4 regions of the Desulfosporosinus sp. FKA genome follow, and region 4 is predicted to be linked to each of the others. Evidence: riboswitches for the same ligand, from Rfam matches in the RefSeq annotation. Region 4 holds a riboswitch; each other region holds the start of a gene.

Region 1 (4,213 bases), on a different contig from region 4:
ATTCCATCAAAGGAACCTTTTAGACTAGGGGCTGTGGAAATGACAAGTTTAATTTGCTTGCTTTGACCGGCACCGCTGGCTGCTGTAGTTGAAGCGTCCTTGACACTGCTTGAACACCCAGAGATGGATACTAACATGAGTAGAATAATGCAGCTAAGCACTCCTAAGATAACTCGACTTCCTTTTGAGTTCTTTATTCCAGAAAACATCCTATTTTCCTCCCTCTCTTCTTGAAAATCAAAAGAATATTTAGAAAATAATCAGGTCTTCGGGAGCTATCCTCAAACACCAGGGCTGCGGCTGATCTTTCATTGCCAGCCACATTTGCGGAGTCATTTCCCATTCCAGCAGCTGGCTGCCCTGCCCCTGATAGTCTTGCTCTACCGTCAGATAAACCGATATTCTGCATGGCCCTTCGCTTATAAAATTAAGTCGGCAGCGAAATACATTATCCTTCATTTCCCCGGCGGCAGCTCCGATCAAATGGGCACGAACACCCACATGGGTAACTTGTCGTGAGAGCTTAATCTCAGTTTTTAAGGTAATGCCCCAAGCTAAGGCTTCCAGCTTAAAAGGTGATATGTAATTGGCAGGGGAAATGTTTTTGCACCCCGTTAATTGGGCCGCCGCCAGCGACGATGGAGCTTTAAATACCTCCTCAGTCCCTCCTTTCCCCTCGATTTTCCCTCGTGACAAGAGAATCAAACTTTGGCAAACCCGATAGACTTCCTCGATATTATGACTAACAAACAAAGTCGCCCCGGAATACCCCGCCAAAGTCTCCGTTAATTGTTTGACCATGTGGTTTCTCAGATAATCATCCAGAGCGGAAAAGGGTTCATCTAAAAGCAAGGCTTCGGGCTTTGCTGCCAAGGCTCTGGCCAGGGCAACTCGCTGCTGTTGGCCTCCTGAGAGCTGACTGGGATATCTCTTTTCTAAGCCCTCCAACTTGATCATTGTAACCATTTCTTTGATGATCGCCTGGCGATCTTCACGCTTCCGCTCTCCAATTCCGAAGCCAATATTTTCTTCAACCGTCAGATGGGGAAACAAAGCGTAATTTTGAAAGACATAGCCGACCTTCCTGCGCCGGCAAGGCAGATTAATGCCTTTTTGGGAATCAAACAAGACGCGGCCATTGAGGACAATTCGCCCCTGATCAGGAGATTCTATACCGGCAATACAGCGTAAAGTCATGCTTTTGCCTGAACCGGAAGCCCCCAAAAAACCTAAAACCTCTCCCTGAGTTTCAAAGTTAACCTTGAGTTCAAAACCCGCTAATTCTTTGCGGATATCAACAATCAATCCCATGTTATTCCCTGCCGCCTGCAACAATAGTCTTGCGCTGGTAATCTGACCAATAATTCATAAGAGTCATAACGATCAGCGAAATGATAAAAATTAGGATTACCCATAACAGAGCCTTTTCCATATCTCCTCCGTCGGCGGCAAAAAAGATAGCCGCAGGAATCGTCAGTGTTTCTCCTGGAATATTGCCGCCGACCATCAGCGTCGCGCCAAAATCACCCAAAGCCCTGGCAAAAGCTAATACTGTTCCAGCGGCTACCCCGGGCCAGGCCAAAGGAATGGTTATCTTCCAAAATATCTTCCATTCTGAAACGCCCAAAGTACGAGCGGCATAAATAATCGTGGGATCAATTTGCTCAAAAGCACTGCGCACAGTCCGATACATTAAGGGAAATGCCACTACTGAAGCCGCAATAACCGTAGCGGGCCAAGAAAAGATGATCGTCATGCCAATAGCCAGCAGCAATTTGCCCAGAGGACCGTTTTTGCCCAAAACTAAAAGCAGTAAAAATCCAACGACGGTAGGAGGCAGAACCAGAGGTAAAGTAAGAAGGCCGTCAATTACCCCCTTAAATTTTCCCCGATAAGCTGAGACAAAACTTGCAGCCGCCAGGCCGGAAAAGAAGGTCACAAAGGTTGCCAGTGTTGCTGCTCTGAGAGAAATCCATAAGGGAGAAAAATCGATTCCGCTTAAAATGCTAACCAAAACGTCCCCCCTTTCCCTTCTCTCTAAAGATCATTATTTATCCACTAGTCTTGCTTCAAGCCCTTAAATAGCTCAAGTTAAATACCATATGCGGCAAGATTTAAGAAAAAGACGACTGAGAGCGTAAATAATGGCTCCCTAAAAAGGGAGCCATTAATAAACCGATAGCCTATCGCTATTCCATGCTGCTCCTTTTCAAAACGTGAAGGCATACCCGTTTCCAGGAACACCCTGAGGATCAAAAATCCTGTCCAGCGACCATAGATGCATTTATTTGTTAATCTGCTCTTTAGGTCCTTCTGGCTCGGAGGTAAACGTATTAAATTTCAAATTATAATCATGCACAATTATATTGATGAACGATAGAGCCGCCTACCGGGCATTATTAAGTCCCCTGACCAATTCTAGCTTTTCCGGTTTTCCCTGTTCCCCCTGTTCCTTAATTATCTCCTGTTGGCCATGATCAATTTTAATGATTTGGTCGCCTAACATTTCAGCTTCCTGAAGATCATGGGTCACGAGAACAAAAGGAATCTTCCATTGTGCTTGCAGCTTAAGCAGCTCTTGCTGGAGGGTGCTGCGGGTGTTTTGATCAAGAGCCGAGAGAGGTTCATCGAGCAGCAACAATTCCGGTTCCGTCATTAAAGCTCGAGCAAGGGCTACTCTTTGTTTCTCTCCCCCTGAAATCTGACTAGGATAACGATTCCGAAGATGTTCAATTTTGAGCATCTCCAGCACATCTCCGGCGGTAAGAACCTTTTCGGACGCACTCCCTTTTTTCGGTTTGCCATACAGGACATTTTTCTCAACCGTCATATGGGGAAATAGAGCATAATCTTGAAAAAGATACCCGATACGCCGTTTACGAATAGGAACATTTGTCCCTAATTCGGAAGAGAAGACTGGTTTGTTGGAAATCGCGATTTCTCCCCAAGATGGGGTCTGGAGGCCTGCCACACATTGCAGAATCGTCGTTTTACCGGCACCGGAATGCCCGACGAGAGCGAGAATACCGTTACTTATGGAAACATCAACCTCCAGCTCAAAGGAGGGTAATTTCTTTTTAAAATGTGCCTTAAGCATTTGTCCCGCCTCCCCGCGAATCTCGTCGTGTTCCTTTCCCCCAGCGATTCAAGCCATAAATTACCAGGAAGCTGAAGGAGGTCATGATAACAACCAAGATACTCGCCGTACGCATATCTCCTGATTCATTGGCAAAGTAGATAGCCAAAGGCATGGTTTGAGTTCTGCCGGGGATATTTCCGGCGATCATCAAGGTCGCTCCGAATTCCCCCAAGGACCGAGCGAAAGCCAGAACCAAACCGGCAATAATACCATTCCAAGCCAGCGGCAAAGTAATGGTGAAAAACACCCTTATTTCCCTCGCCCCTAAGGTGCGGGCAGCCCTTTCCAGGTTTTGGTCAACACTTTCCATGGCAACCCTTACAGATTGATACATCAACGGGAAGGAAACCACAACTGCCGCAATCACCGCTCCCTCGATAGTAAAAACTACTCTGGTATGAAAGAACTGTTCAAGAAACACGCCTAAGGGACCGTTCTTCCCGAAGACAACCAGCAGCATAAAACCGATAACAGAAGGCGGGAGTACTAAGGGTAAGGTAATGATTGACTCCACAACATCTTTGCCCCAGAACTCCCGCCGTGCCATGAGTCCTGCTATGGGAATGGAAAAACAGGTAACAATGATAACAGATGCCAAAGCAACTTTCAGAGATAATATAATCGGCACAAAACTCAAATCCATAGGGCTCACCCGGCTATCAATTATTTTGCTAAGGTTTTAAAGCCATACTTTTGGAAGACTTTTTGGGCATCGGAACTTTGTAAATATTTAAGGAAATCTTCAGTGACCTGTTGATTTTTCGTTGCGGCAATAATGGCTGCCGGATAAACAATCGGATTGTGGGTGCTATCGGGGACAACGGCTACAACTTTTACTTTCTTCGATTGTTGAGCGTCCGACTGATAAACAAAACCTGCATCCGCATTCCCTGTTTCAACATAATTAAGTACCTGAGTCACATCTTTGGCTTCTACCAGTTTGGGCTGTATAGCATTCCAAAGTTTGAGGTTTTTCAAAGATTCCTGGGCATATTTGCCTGCAGGCACTGATTCAGGGGTACCGATACTAACCTGGCTAACACCCGCTTTTGTTAAATCCTGAAGCGAAGTAAC
Region 2 (4,213 bases), on a different contig from region 4:
TCTTCCGGCCGAACATATCGGCTAAAGTCCCAAAAATCAGAAGCAGCGCGGACATGGTGAGCAAATAAACGGAGGGTACCCACTGAATCATGGACAAACTGACCTTGAATTCCGCAGCCATACGTGGGAGTCCGACGTTTACGACTCCACCGTCAAAGGTGGAGAGAAAGGCGCCTGTGGCAACACAGGCTAATACATAGGAACGTTTTTGTTTAGCTGCCGGTAAGGGAGATACAGGAGAAGACATATTCCTAACCTCCTTAGTCAATGCTGAGAACGGCTTGGACCACAGCATTCGTTACTTGTTTAATTGCGCTCGAATCACTGAGCCGAAAGTTTTTAGGAACATTTAAATCTTTACTGACAATAAGATGCTGATCAACCTTGAGCTCGGCCTTTTCTAAGGTTCTTTTAGCACAGGACATCGGACATCCATCTACGGCGACAATTCCTCGAGCGTTTTTAGCACCATTCATCATATTTTTCAAGCCGGCGGATATACTGGCTAGGCAAAGGAGTGCGACACGGTTATAGCCTAAGATATCAGCTGTTTCCACACAGCCTGTGACGGTGGACTGCCCAACATTTGAAGCCCCTGCGCAATAAAACAGGGCAACAGGGCTCTTTTTCTCTTCAACTTCTTTTCCTTCTGTAATGGCATTCATATAGGGAAGGTACCAATTCGTGTCTTTGTCTCCCTCAGGCTTAGGTGAGCCGGAGGAGTCGGAAACGCTTGTGTTCGGGAGATTTTTCACTAAGTTATCTTGGAGAGATTCTCCACTTTGACAGGAGCATCGTACATTATTGTCTGACATATAAATACACCTCTTTAAATTTTTATGGTTTACAAGACTGTAGTTTACCCAGGAATGATTGGAAAATGTCGATCATTCCTGGGTTGGGTCGGAAGGTTTTACTCTTGAGGGAAGATGCGCAGCCCAGTATTAACTCGGTTCATGCCGGTTGCACTGTCAATGACCGCGATAACTTCTAAGAGTTCTTCATCGGTAACCCCCATGTTTTTGAGCTGTTTGCTGAAGTTGGCAATGCACATATCTGAGCCGTTGTTGATGGATGTAGTTAAGGCAATCAGCATTTTTGTTTTAGCGTCGATTTTCCCGGGAGCCATTGCTGTTTTCATTTTCATGAGCGTCGCTTTCATGTAATCGGGAAAATTGGCTAAAGCGCGAAACGTCGGAGGAACCATCCCTTTTTCTTTCTCAAGGTTCGCAAACACTTGTTTTACTTCTGGGGATGCCTCTTGATCTTGGATAAGCTTTACTGTTGACATGAGTTTTGCCTCCTCTTTTTTTAATGCCATAAATTTAGAGTATTTGTGAAGAACTACATGGCATTTGCCTTATTATTATATTAGTAAATTCTAATATAATAATTTTATCACTTTATTTTTTAAAAACAAGAGGTATCCTATGATTATTTTTTAGCTTCGCTTAGATTCTCGGTGTCGGGAATTTTCATGGATATTAAACAGATAAATGTCAGGGTTTTCACGTATAGCAAAGAAGGTTTATTTCGTTTATGCTTAATACATCTATAGAAACGGAGGCGGGAGATGTGTTAATTTCTTTCGGTTTTCTAGCTCCAACCGAATTGATTGTTGTTCTGGTTGTTGCTCTAATCATCTTTGGTCCAGGCAAGTTGCCGGAGTTAGGCAAATCTTTAGGCAGAGGAATCAATGAGTTTAAAACGGCTTCTCAAGAACCTATTAAAATAGTTGAATCTATAGGGACTCAGAAAGATACCGCTAAAGATAGTGAAGAAGGGTAATCATTAACAGATCGCCATAAAAAAACACAATCGTCCTCACTCCACTTTGATTGTGAAAGGAGGACGCTTTTTGATTCTAGTAGTATTTATAAATATTAGGGTTTTCCCTTACAGGGACTAGCATTTATCCTAGTTTTCAATTATCATATCATTTCTTATAATTGAATTTATAGTCGTTATTCTTGAGGGGCAGGGTATTAAAGACTCTATGAGGACAATGAAAAAGAAGTGGACTCATAAACAAGATAACAGACAAGATACCTTAATAAGCATAGGATAACTCGAAGTGAATTTTTTCGTAAAAGTTATAGAGAATCTCCGAGCCTCTTTACCTAAACTGATAAAAGCAGGGTGATTTGGCCGTTTCGGGTACGGAAGGAAACAACCGTGCCTCCGCGTTTTTGGAAAGGAGAATTCGGGTTGTGTTTACACAGTCCTTGTTTGACATATTCCAAACAAGGATTTTTTATTGTTTGTTTACGAATATAAAAATGGAGGCGAGATTTATGAAAATGATTCATGTGTCAGAAGCTGTAGGCAGTGCGCTTTGCCATGATCTCACAAAAATTGTTCCCGGTAAATTCAAAGGAGCCGCTTTTAAAAAGGGGCATATAATACGCCCAGAGGACGTAGAGGTTCTTCTCAGCATGGGAAAAGAGCATATTTATGTTTGGGAGATAACAAAGGGGACAATCCATGAAAATGAAGCAGCCTTACGGCTTGCTAGCGCAGCCTGTGGGGGAAATTTAACCTTAACTGAACCTTCTGAAGGAAAAGTCAATCTTATTTCCAAAGAACGAGGATTGCTTAAAATCAACATGGACTTGCTATATTCATTGAATTCAATCGATCAGATCATCTTTGCATCGAGGCATAATAATACCTTGGTTAATGAAGGCGATGTAGTTGCAGGAACAAGAGTGGTTCCCCTAGTCATCGAAGAAGACAAAATAATCGAAGCCGAAGCAGTATTACATCAGGATATATTAGTGACAATATTACCTCTTCAATCGTTTAAGGTCGGGTTGATAACAACTGGCAATGAAGTGTTTTACAAAAGAATTGAGGATAAATTTGGGCCGGTGGTTACTAAAAAGCTTGAGGCGTTAGGCAGCTCAGTGTTAGAACAAGTTTTTGTTCCGGATGATTCAGAGAAAATCTCAGATACTATTAAGAGCCTTATTAGTAAAGGTGCAGAGGCTATTGTAGTGACTGGGGGAATGTCAGTCGACCCTGATGATGTAACTCCATATGGAATTCGGCAAACTGGTGCCGAGATAGTAACCTATGGACTGCCAGTCTTACCGGGGGCAATGTTTCTTTTGGCGTATTATGGAGACATTCCGATCATGGGCCTTCCAGGGTGTGTGATGTATAGTAAGGCTTCAATTCTTGATCTCGTGCTTCCTCGGATTTTATGTGGAGAACGTTTAGTCAGACAGAATCTTGTCGAATTATCACACGGTGGATTATGTTTACAATGTCCGGAGTGTAAATATCCAATATGCCCGTTCGGGAAGGCATAACAAAAAATGGAGGGTCGATAAGTTGGAAATTAAGGCTACCGGTGTACTACTAGCAGGCGGGAAGAGCTCAAGAATGGGGAGACATAAGGCTTTTCTGGAACTTGATGGACGTCTGTTTATTGACAAAAGCCTTGAAGTGCTCCAACGTGTCTTTTCAGAAGTGTTAATCAGCAGTAATGAACCATCTTTGTTTTCCAAGTATGATGTACGGGTTATTAAGGATGAGATTATTGATAAGGGTCCTATAGGAGGGCTTTACAGTAGCATGAGGGGAGCAAATTACGATAAACTATTTTTTGTTGCTTGTGATATGCCGTTTTTAAGTTCTGAGCTTATCCGAACGCTTTATCAACGTACATCATGTGCTGATATTGTTGTACCTCAGTTCAGGGGATTGCATCCCTTACATGCCTTTTATTCCAAAAAGTGTATTCCATTTATTGAGAAGAATATTAAAGAGGGTCTATTTAAGATTCTTGATTTTTACCATTACTGTACTGTTAACGTTGTTTCCGAACAGGCACTTTCTCAATTTGGAAACTTGGATAGGATATTCTGCAATATTAATACCCCCGAGGACTTAAGGAGATTACAATGGCTAAAGTGACATGTGATGTAATTTATCTCAAGGATAATTGTCTTAATACAAAACGGCCAATTGCCAATCCCTGCCGTATATGCTTTGATTCCTGTCCCCATAAAGCAATTGAAGATTCAATGCAAATTAAAGCGGATCATTGTACAGAGTGCGGTCTATGTATGTCGATTTGTCCAAGCGATGGATTTGTAAACAGGATGTATGATGAGCTTTTGAATTATGTAACTCTAAACCAAAGTGTGTCATTAAATTGTCCTCAGGCAATCAGAATGGATTTCGAAATCCCATGTTTAGGTATCTT
Region 3 (4,213 bases), on a different contig from region 4:
AACAAGGATATGGCCTCAGCAGATTTAAGAAAAGCTTTTGTCGGTATACATCCCCGGTTGAGGCAAGTCCCTCCGACATCCCTTTCCTCAATAAGCGTCACTTTGGCACCAAGCTGAGCAGCCCGTATGGCTGCAACATATCCTGCAGGGCCACCGCCAAGAATGCAGATATCTGTGATTTGCTCCTTACTGTTGATTTGAAACGCCTCCCAAAGTTAGTTTATTATAAAATTATCATATTCTAATATTATTTTACTATTATTCGGTTAATATTTCACTAATTTTAATGTGATTTATTTCGACAAATGTAGCCAATATTTAAACAAAACAAAAGAAGCAAAGAGGTGCTTCATGCCCCTTTGCTTCTTTGTCATGATGAGTGGTTCGTTTATCAATCACCTATATCGTTAAACAAACTAAGTTCCAAGAATGACCTTCTTCTATCTCTAATTTCTCAATTATCAAATAAAATGAGTTTAATACTATTAACGGATAACTTAACAGCTTCTTCAATATAGTTTTTAATATCTTCAACGTTGAATATCCCTAAGGGATTGTCGTAGTTTCTTTTTCAAGGTTAAAATCATTTTTCAATTCATCAAATATATGCTTAAAAACATTCATATCAATTTCTTGAATAGAAAAATTGTCAAGAAAGAAACGTTATTTTCTAATTTGTAATATCTAAAAAGTATAGTTGTTAAACGATCATAGTCTTCATAATGGTGCCTATTAAACTCCAGCTTTTTGTAATATTTGTTAAACCATAATTGATCTGATAATAAATGACAATAGCTTCAATGAAGTCACGCCAACGTGCCTGGACGCTTCACAATGTCGTAAAGTGTCTCGAAGGAAAACACAGTGAGACTGAAAAAAGTCGGTTTAGAAAATAGTTGACGAATCGATGATCATATGCATAAGGAAATGCCCAATCAAGCTAATTTTAAGCCCGGAACTTTCATTTCCTTCAATTCCATAGCTATATTTCTGCAATAATTTCGCCAGTCTTGGATACATCATACCCCCCCATACCTTTCACTTCATCCTGAAACTCTATCGATCTAAGAACGGCCAGAAGCGTTTGGAAATTAGATTTTTCAAAATCCTCACGATGAAAGACAAGGTCATAGCGTTCTTGTTTCAGGGGTATAAACTGAACACCTGGCACCTGTAAGGCTGCCTTTTCCGTTCCAACTCCCACATCGGCAATACCTCTAGCTACGGCACTGGCTACAGCAATATGACTCATTTCTTCTCTTGGGTAACCTGTTATCAATCGAGGATCAACTTGCATATTTCTAAGCATCTCGTCAAGCAATACCCTTACACCCGACCCCTTTTCCCTGTTAATAAACGTTACTTCAGGATTGGTCAAATCTGTCCAATCTTTAATTCCTTTAGGATTTCCTGGTGCAACATAAAAACCTTGCATTCGGTATACCAGATTAATGATGACGGCTCGCTGCCCCGGAAGAAAACGCCTGACATAAGGAATGTTATATTCCCCTGTTTCTCCATCCCATAAGTGCGTTGCTGTAATATTGGCCGTTCCCCGGTATAACGCTAATAGACCGTCAATGCTTCCTACGTAAGAACGTAGTGACCGAAGCATAGGATTGCGTTTTTCCAAATGACGCGTCAAAAAGTCCAAAACTATATCTTGACCACAGATAATCAACCCTTGGTTTTCTAAAATCAGCTTTTCAACCGTAAAATGATTGTTAGAAGGTGTAGCTCGGTTTGTAGGATACGATGGATTCGTATATGCCTCCAAATCCGTCGGGCTGATCCTTACCTTTTTCCCGACATGGTAAGAGGGTATTTTTCCCTTCTTAAGTAAGTCGTACACAGTGCCTTTTGATATCTTTAATATTTTGGCAACTTCATCAGGTGTATAAAAAGAATGATCGGACATGCAAACACCTCATCAAAACTCTATTGATGTTAATTATAACATATGCTAGAATTCTAAGTAGCTTCATTTTGTATCATTTGGTGTCATTTCGTTTATTTTTATCATGTTTTGTTCAATCGTTAAAAATAAATGATAATGATTTTTGGAAGAAGTTATTACATAAGTTGTTTTCACTTTGACCACAATGCACGTGTAAGGCAGTCTTGTGAAGCTTTTAAAGATGTTCCGACTTAAAATACAGCTCAATGAACTAATTTAACAACTTAATAACGTCTACTCTCCGAGCCGATCAATCTAAAGAGAAATCCATGGTTAATCGGCCAGGGCTTTACGCCCTCAGGGTATGTCCAGAAATGGGCATGCCTTCACATTTTGAAAAGGAGGTGGTTGCATGGATTGACTTGGACAATTACATGACGACTCCATTTTCTTATGGGGTTTTTTTGTGATTTAGTTATAAAGGCATAATTTTTTCCGTAAAATTCAATTCTCAGAAAGAACAGTGATATTCCATCTAAATGCAGCTAGCGAATGGTTAATAAAGAAATAGACGGATATTAGCGAAGAAAGGATGTTCATTTTATTATGTTCAAAAGTATGAGACGCAATTTGAGTTTAATTGTGCTACCCTTAATCAGCCTTTTCTTACTTACGGCCTGCGCAGTTCCGGGTCAAAATACAACCCAACCTGTGCAGCAACCCACTTCGTCAGTCTCTTTAACCACTCCAAAGCTGCGAATTTCAGCTGCTGCTGATTTGGCGCTGGCCTTCAAGGAAATCGCTGCTCAATTCGAGAAGGAGACTGGCATTCCTACTGAGATAACTTTTAGTTCGACAGGAACCGCTGCCCTGCAGATTGAAAACGGAGCACCTTATGATGTCTTTGCGGCTGCAGATGAGTCTTATCTTAATAAGCTGAGTAAAGAAGGTTTCATCTTAGCGGCTACTCAACAACTCTATGCCCAAGGTAGGATCGGTATTGCCACTTTAAAAGGGAATAATATAGAAATTAAAGAGTTAAAGGATTTAGCGGATAATCCAAAGGTGAAAAAAATAGCGATTGCAGATCCGTCGCACGCCCCTTATGGCAAAGCCGCCAAACAGGCGTTTGAACATCAAAATCTATGGGATAAAGTCCAAAGTAAAATGGTTTACGGTCAAAATATTCAAGATACCCTAGCAATCCTCAAATCGGGAAACGTTGATGCTGCTATTATTTCTCTCTCGATCTACAAACCAGACGAAGTCAATTTTACGATGATTGATCCTTCTTGGTACGAGCCACTCAATCAAGCTATGGCTATCTTAAAAACGACGAAACAGGAAGAAAATGCTCGTAAATTTGTGGCTTATGTCAACGGGGAAAAAGGTCGTGTGGTCATGAAAAAATATGGATTCTTGCTCCCCGACGAGATTGCAAAGAAATAAAGTCTCTGAAAGTGGTTGGTAACGATGAGGATATCCGATTTATTTCCTCTTTATCTTTCCTTATATCTGGCATTGACCGCCACCTTGTTCGGTCTTCTGATAGGTTTGCCTATCGCTTGGTTCTTGGCACACAGCAAATGGAAAGGACGCGAGGTTCTCGATTCACTAATCAGCATCCCGATGGTCTTGCCACCAACCGTTCTCGGCTACTACTTACTGATCATCCTAGGCCGGAATAGTTGGCTTGGAAAACTAGCGGAACGACTGGGAACCCCTCTGGTATTTACAACCCGTGGAGCGATTATTGCGGCAACCGTTGTTTCAATACCATTTTTCATTAAAACAGCCCGTTCAGCCATCGAAGGGATTCCGTCAAATCTTTTGGATGCCGCCCGCGTCCTTGGAAGAACAGAACTCAGTATTTTCTTCTTCGTTATAATTCCTAACGCATGGAGAGGAATCGCTACCGGACTTGTGCTCATGTTTGCCCGGGCTTTGGGGGATTTTGGAACGACGCTCATGGTCTCTGGTGGCATACCAGGTGAAACGTTGACCATGCCTATTGCCATTTACAATTCCATGCTCGCCGGAGATCAGTCGACCGCCAATCTACTTGCATTAATTATGGCAGGTACCGCTCTACTGGTGTTGATCCTGATCAATATACTCAATCGACAGGTGGGGAGGAGAGGAAATCGATGATAGAAATTCGAATGTCTAAAACCTTGGAGCTCTTCTCTCTTCAAGTGCATATTGATCTGTCTGAGGGTTCCTCCTTAGCCTTAGTGGGGCATTCCGGATGCGGAAAAAGCATGACTTTGCGCATGATCGCTGGCCTGGAACAACCGGATGAAGGGTATATTAAAG
Region 4 (4,213 bases):
TCCAGGCATATTAATAATAAGAGTTCTCTTTCTGATTACAGAGACAGCCCTGCTTAACATCGCTTTTGGAGTCGCTTTTAAACTTTCATGGCGCATCACTTCCGCTATGCCCGGTACTAACCGATCAGCGACCGCCATTGTTGCTTCAGGCGTGACATCTCGCAGGGAAAACCCAGTTCCGCCGGTCGTCAATATCAAATCCAAGTTCATTTCATCAGCCCACAAACGCAGGGTTTTTTCAAGGAGCAATTGATCATCAGGAAGCACTGCATATTCAATAACTTCCCAGCCCATTTCTCGAACCAGCTCTTTTAGGACTGGACCTGAATGATCTTCTCGTTCTCCGCGTGATCCTTTATCACTTGCTGTAATTATCCCAACCCTTACCACTATTCTATCACCTCAATTGTATCTCCTACACGAACCGCTCCACCTTCCAGTAAACGAATAAAAATCCCTTCCTTGGGCATGACACAATCTCCCGCTTGATAGTAGATTGCGCATTTAGAGTGACATTCTTTGCCGATTTGGGTTACTTCTCCAACACTTGTTGCACCTATTTTTAACTTTGTGCCGATGGGAAGCGAATATAATTCCAACCCTTCCGTCGTTAAGTTCTCGGCAAAATCTCCTGGGCCAACGTCCAGCCCTTTGTCCTGCATGGTCTTGATACTTTCCATACCTAACAAACTGACCATTCGGTGCCAATTTCCGCCATGAGCATCGCCTTCTAGTCCAAAACCGACCTTTAAAATTCCCTTACCAATATTTTTTTTACGCATTCCTTTTCGCTCACTAACGCAGACTGCAACAATTTTACCCACCTTCATCACCATTCTTTCCCCGAGTTTACCTTTACTTGCTCTTAATAAATAGAAACTGAACCATATGACATTTATTGTTTAGCTTATTATCCAGTTTTCAAGATCCCCACTTCTATAAGTGGGGGTGGGTCCTATTGTTCACTGTATCTCTTATTCTTGCCTTTGATCAGCGCACATAATGACCGCTTTTGCCGCCCTGTTTTTCTACTAAATATATTTCTCCAATCGTCATGGATTTATCAATAGCTTTACACATATCATAAATGGTTAAGGCGGCAATACTCACTGCCGTCAGTGCCTCCATTTCAACTCCTGTTTTTCCTTGAACTTTTACAACCGCTTCAATCTCAACTTCCCCCGGGTCTTTCAAATTGAAACTCAGTTTGGCACCTGTAATTCCCAATGGATGACACATTGGAATCAGCAGAGACGTCTTTTTGGCAGCCATAATCCCTGCAACCTGAGCAACTGCCAAGACATCCCCTTTAGCAATTCCCCCACTGCGAATTCGAGCTAAAGTCTCTTGCTTCATCTGGACATTTCCATGAGCTACAGCAACGCGGAAGGTTTCACTTTTATCGCTGACATCGACCATTCGAGCGCGACCTTGTTCATCAAAATGGGTTAAATCTTCCATTCTCTAACCTCCGATTTGAGACATAATACGCTGACCTTGCAGAGCTTCCTCATTCATATGATGCTCCGCAGGCTTACACCATACTGCTTGGGCAAAGATATCTAACAATTCCTGATCTGTACTGCCATTTCGTAAGGCTTCTCTTAAATCAATTTCCAACTTATTATGCAAACACGGCCTGAGTTTGCCGTCAGGTGTTAAACGGATGCGATTACAGGTACTGCAAAAATGACGGCTCAAAGCGCTAATAAAGCCTACGTTTCCTTTATAGTCACGGAGTTGAAAATATTCTGCCGGCCCTCCGCCTAGAATCTCCTTTGCAGGAACATATTGCTTAAGTCCTAACAATTCTTTCATCTCTTGAATAGGAACAAAATCACTCCGTCTTTCAGAACTTGAGCCAATCGGCATGAGTTCTATGAAACGAATATGAATAGGATACTGTTTGGCTAATGTTAAAAAAGTCGGCAACTCTTGAGTATTAAAATCACGAACAACAACAACATTAACTTTGACCGGCTTCAGCCCGGCTTCAAGGGAGCGAAAAATTCCTTGAATCACCTTCGAAACATCTCCGCCGCGTGTAATCTCAGCAAACCGCTCAGGATTCATTGTATCCAAACTAATATTTACACGCCTTACACCTGCTGCTTTTAAATCGAAGGCTGCTTCAGAAAGTAATATCCCATTGGTGGTAAGCATCAAGTCATCAATCCCGGGAATTTGTGCCGCTTTACGAAGAAAATCTATAATTCCTCTGCGGACAAGCGGTTCTCCCCCGGTAATGCGAAAACGATGAAATCCCAGCTGCGTACTAAGCCTCATCAAGCGAAGAATTTCTTCAAAGCTCAAGATGTCCTCATGGGGCATCCACGGTACGCCTTGACTTGGCATGCAATACTTACAGCGGAGATTACAACGATCAGTTATGGAAATCCTTAGATAATCAATTTGTCTTTGAAATTGATCCTGCATAAAATCCCCCTCTTTTTAGTGCAAATAAAAAAAACCACGGTCTGTAAACAACCGGGGGATTATTTCCTCCTGTCAACAGACTCCTTTCCAATGGGAGATATTACAGTTTCCTGCAATACCCGAGTGTCTCACGACACTTGTCTGGTTACCATAGCATTTGCCTTAGGAAAGCCAGCTTCGGAGCGTTCATAATTTTTTTGAATCTTCATACATAAAAACACACAAGCTAACCGTTATATGATGTTGAACCGGAATAATTATCCAGTAGTGAGACTCCACCGAAGTCCCAATGTTCAACTTTAGCTAAACAAGTGCACTGTATTAAGTATACCTTATTCTTTTCGATATAAGAAAAAAAAATCCTTCATGTATTGCAGTATTAGATTTAAGAAAAAAATATATTTAGATCTGTCTTAAACTATTGTAAACTAAAGTTACCAGGGTACGAGGAGGTATACATGACAAAGGAAATAGTAACTCATACCATTTTAAAAGCCAACGGCCTTCGGCTTGAAGAGGTTGAAGACTGTGTAGTACAAGAAATTCCCTTGACCGTTCACTATAACCGAGAAGAAATCGCCACCCTTTTATGTTCTCCTTCACAGACTGAAGAACTCACCTTAGGCTTTTTACTCAATGAGGGCTTTATCCAAACTCCTAATGATGTCTATGAACTCCGCCAGGACCCCACTGATCATCTAGTTTGGGTAGAAGGTAAGCCTTGCCTTTTGCAAAAAGAACTTATGAGCAAACGATTTGTATCAGCTTGCTGTGGAAAAAGCCGAGCTTCATTTTGCTTCGCTAACGATGTGCTTATGGTTAAGCCACTCGCCTCAACGTATAGTATTTCTCTTGAAGAAGCATACAAATACGCTGGTTTTTTACAGAACCATCTTCCGCTTTTTCAAGCAACCGGAGGAGTCCACAGCGGCGGTGTAGGGTATCAAGGCGAAGTGGTCTTAACAAGTTACGACATCGGCCGCCATAATGTTTTTGACAAATTAAACGGTAGTGCCTTTCGCTCCGGATTACAGCTTGAAAACCATGTTATTTTCTTTAGCGGCCGAGTATCTTCTGAAATTCTTTTAAAAGTTGCTAAAATGAAAGTTCCCATTCTTATCGCTCGTGGCGCCCCAACTGATATGGCGTTATCCCAAGCCGCTGCCTTAAACATTACTGTCATTGGCTTTGCACGGGAACAGCGCTTGAATATATATACCTGTCCCGAACGAGTTATCGTTTAAAGATATTTGACCATTCCTCCGGAGTATTCACATTACAAAAAACATCGTCTAAACCCGAAAAATTCGTCAGTTCATTTTCCTCTACATATTTCACAGAACATGCCGAAAATAAATCGGTAATCTTGAGGCGACCGGCCTCAAGATTTTTTTTTATTGCCGGCAGGCTGTTCCGATGATAAAAAGCATGGAGGGGATGTATTACTGACCGAAATCGAGGAACTACGACCTCATATTCGGGTGCCCAACGAAACAGAAAACGAATGAGCTCTCCTTGCAGAAAAGGCATGTCACAAGCAACAAAAAAAACAGAGGGGTAGCCTGCAGCTTTCAAGCCCTGATAAAGTCCTGCTAATGGTCCTTGATTACGATACTCATCTTGAATAACCGAAAAATTATAGTTCTTATAAAGTTCCGGCTCATTACTGCTAATTAAGACCTCGGAAAAGGTCTTATTCAAAACTTCTAAAGTACGTTCCACAAGAGGCTTACCTTCTAATTCCAAGAAAGCTTTATTCTTCTTCATGCGCGAACTT

What was found. Region 4 has a riboswitch for molybdenum cofactor ahead of moaA (GTP 3',8-cyclase MoaA). Riboswitches for the same ligand answer to the same signal wherever they lie in the genome.
Region 1: another riboswitch for molybdenum cofactor. It lies ahead of modB (molybdate ABC transporter permease subunit); the one in region 4 lies ahead of moaA (GTP 3',8-cyclase MoaA).
Region 2: another riboswitch for molybdenum cofactor. It lies ahead of B5771_RS13535 (molybdopterin-binding protein); the one in region 4 lies ahead of moaA (GTP 3',8-cyclase MoaA).
Region 3: another riboswitch for molybdenum cofactor. It lies ahead of modA (molybdate ABC transporter substrate-binding protein); the one in region 4 lies ahead of moaA (GTP 3',8-cyclase MoaA).

What each region holds. Positions count from the first base shown of each region.
Region 1 is NZ_NAHZ01000031.1:313,745-317,957, reverse strand. It holds gene modA (molybdate ABC transporter substrate-binding protein) at 1-209, opposite strand, end outside; gene B5771_RS16540 (ATP-binding cassette domain-containing protein) at 250-1,311, opposite strand; gene modB (molybdate ABC transporter permease subunit) at 1,313-2,014, opposite strand; molybdenum cofactor riboswitch at 2,186-2,336, opposite strand; gene B5771_RS16530 (ATP-binding cassette domain-containing protein) at 2,387-3,097, opposite strand; gene modB (molybdate ABC transporter permease subunit) at 3,090-3,782, opposite strand; gene modA (molybdate ABC transporter substrate-binding protein) at 3,803-4,213, opposite strand, start outside.
Region 2 is NZ_NAHZ01000029.1:140,785-144,997, forward strand. It holds gene B5771_RS13515 (MFS transporter) at 1-247, opposite strand, end outside; gene B5771_RS13520 (putative zinc-binding protein) at 261-815, opposite strand; gene B5771_RS13525 (carboxymuconolactone decarboxylase family protein) at 914-1,291, opposite strand; gene tatA (twin-arginine translocase TatA/TatE family subunit) at 1,576-1,788, shown strand; molybdenum cofactor riboswitch at 2,093-2,216, shown strand; gene B5771_RS13535 (molybdopterin-binding protein) at 2,295-3,314, shown strand; gene B5771_RS13540 (molybdenum cofactor guanylyltransferase) at 3,337-3,921, shown strand; gene B5771_RS13545 (4Fe-4S binding protein) at 3,909-4,213, shown strand, end outside.
Region 3 is NZ_NAHZ01000029.1:112,585-116,797, reverse strand. It holds gene lpdA (dihydrolipoyl dehydrogenase) at 1-164, opposite strand, end outside; gene B5771_RS13355 (helix-turn-helix transcriptional regulator) at 983-1,918, opposite strand; molybdenum cofactor riboswitch at 2,185-2,318, shown strand; gene modA (molybdate ABC transporter substrate-binding protein) at 2,504-3,346, shown strand; gene modB (molybdate ABC transporter permease subunit) at 3,371-4,048, shown strand; gene B5771_RS13340 (ABC transporter ATP-binding protein) at 4,045-4,213, shown strand, end outside.
Region 4 is NZ_NAHZ01000030.1:24,711-28,923, reverse strand. It holds gene mog (molybdopterin adenylyltransferase) at 1-390, opposite strand, end outside; gene B5771_RS14015 (MOSC domain-containing protein) at 390-824, opposite strand; gene moaC (cyclic pyranopterin monophosphate synthase MoaC) at 991-1,461, opposite strand; gene moaA (GTP 3',8-cyclase MoaA) at 1,465-2,436, opposite strand; molybdenum cofactor riboswitch at 2,501-2,631, opposite strand; gene fdhD (formate dehydrogenase accessory sulfurtransferase FdhD) at 2,895-3,680, shown strand; gene B5771_RS13995 (molybdenum cofactor guanylyltransferase) at 3,670-4,213, opposite strand, start outside.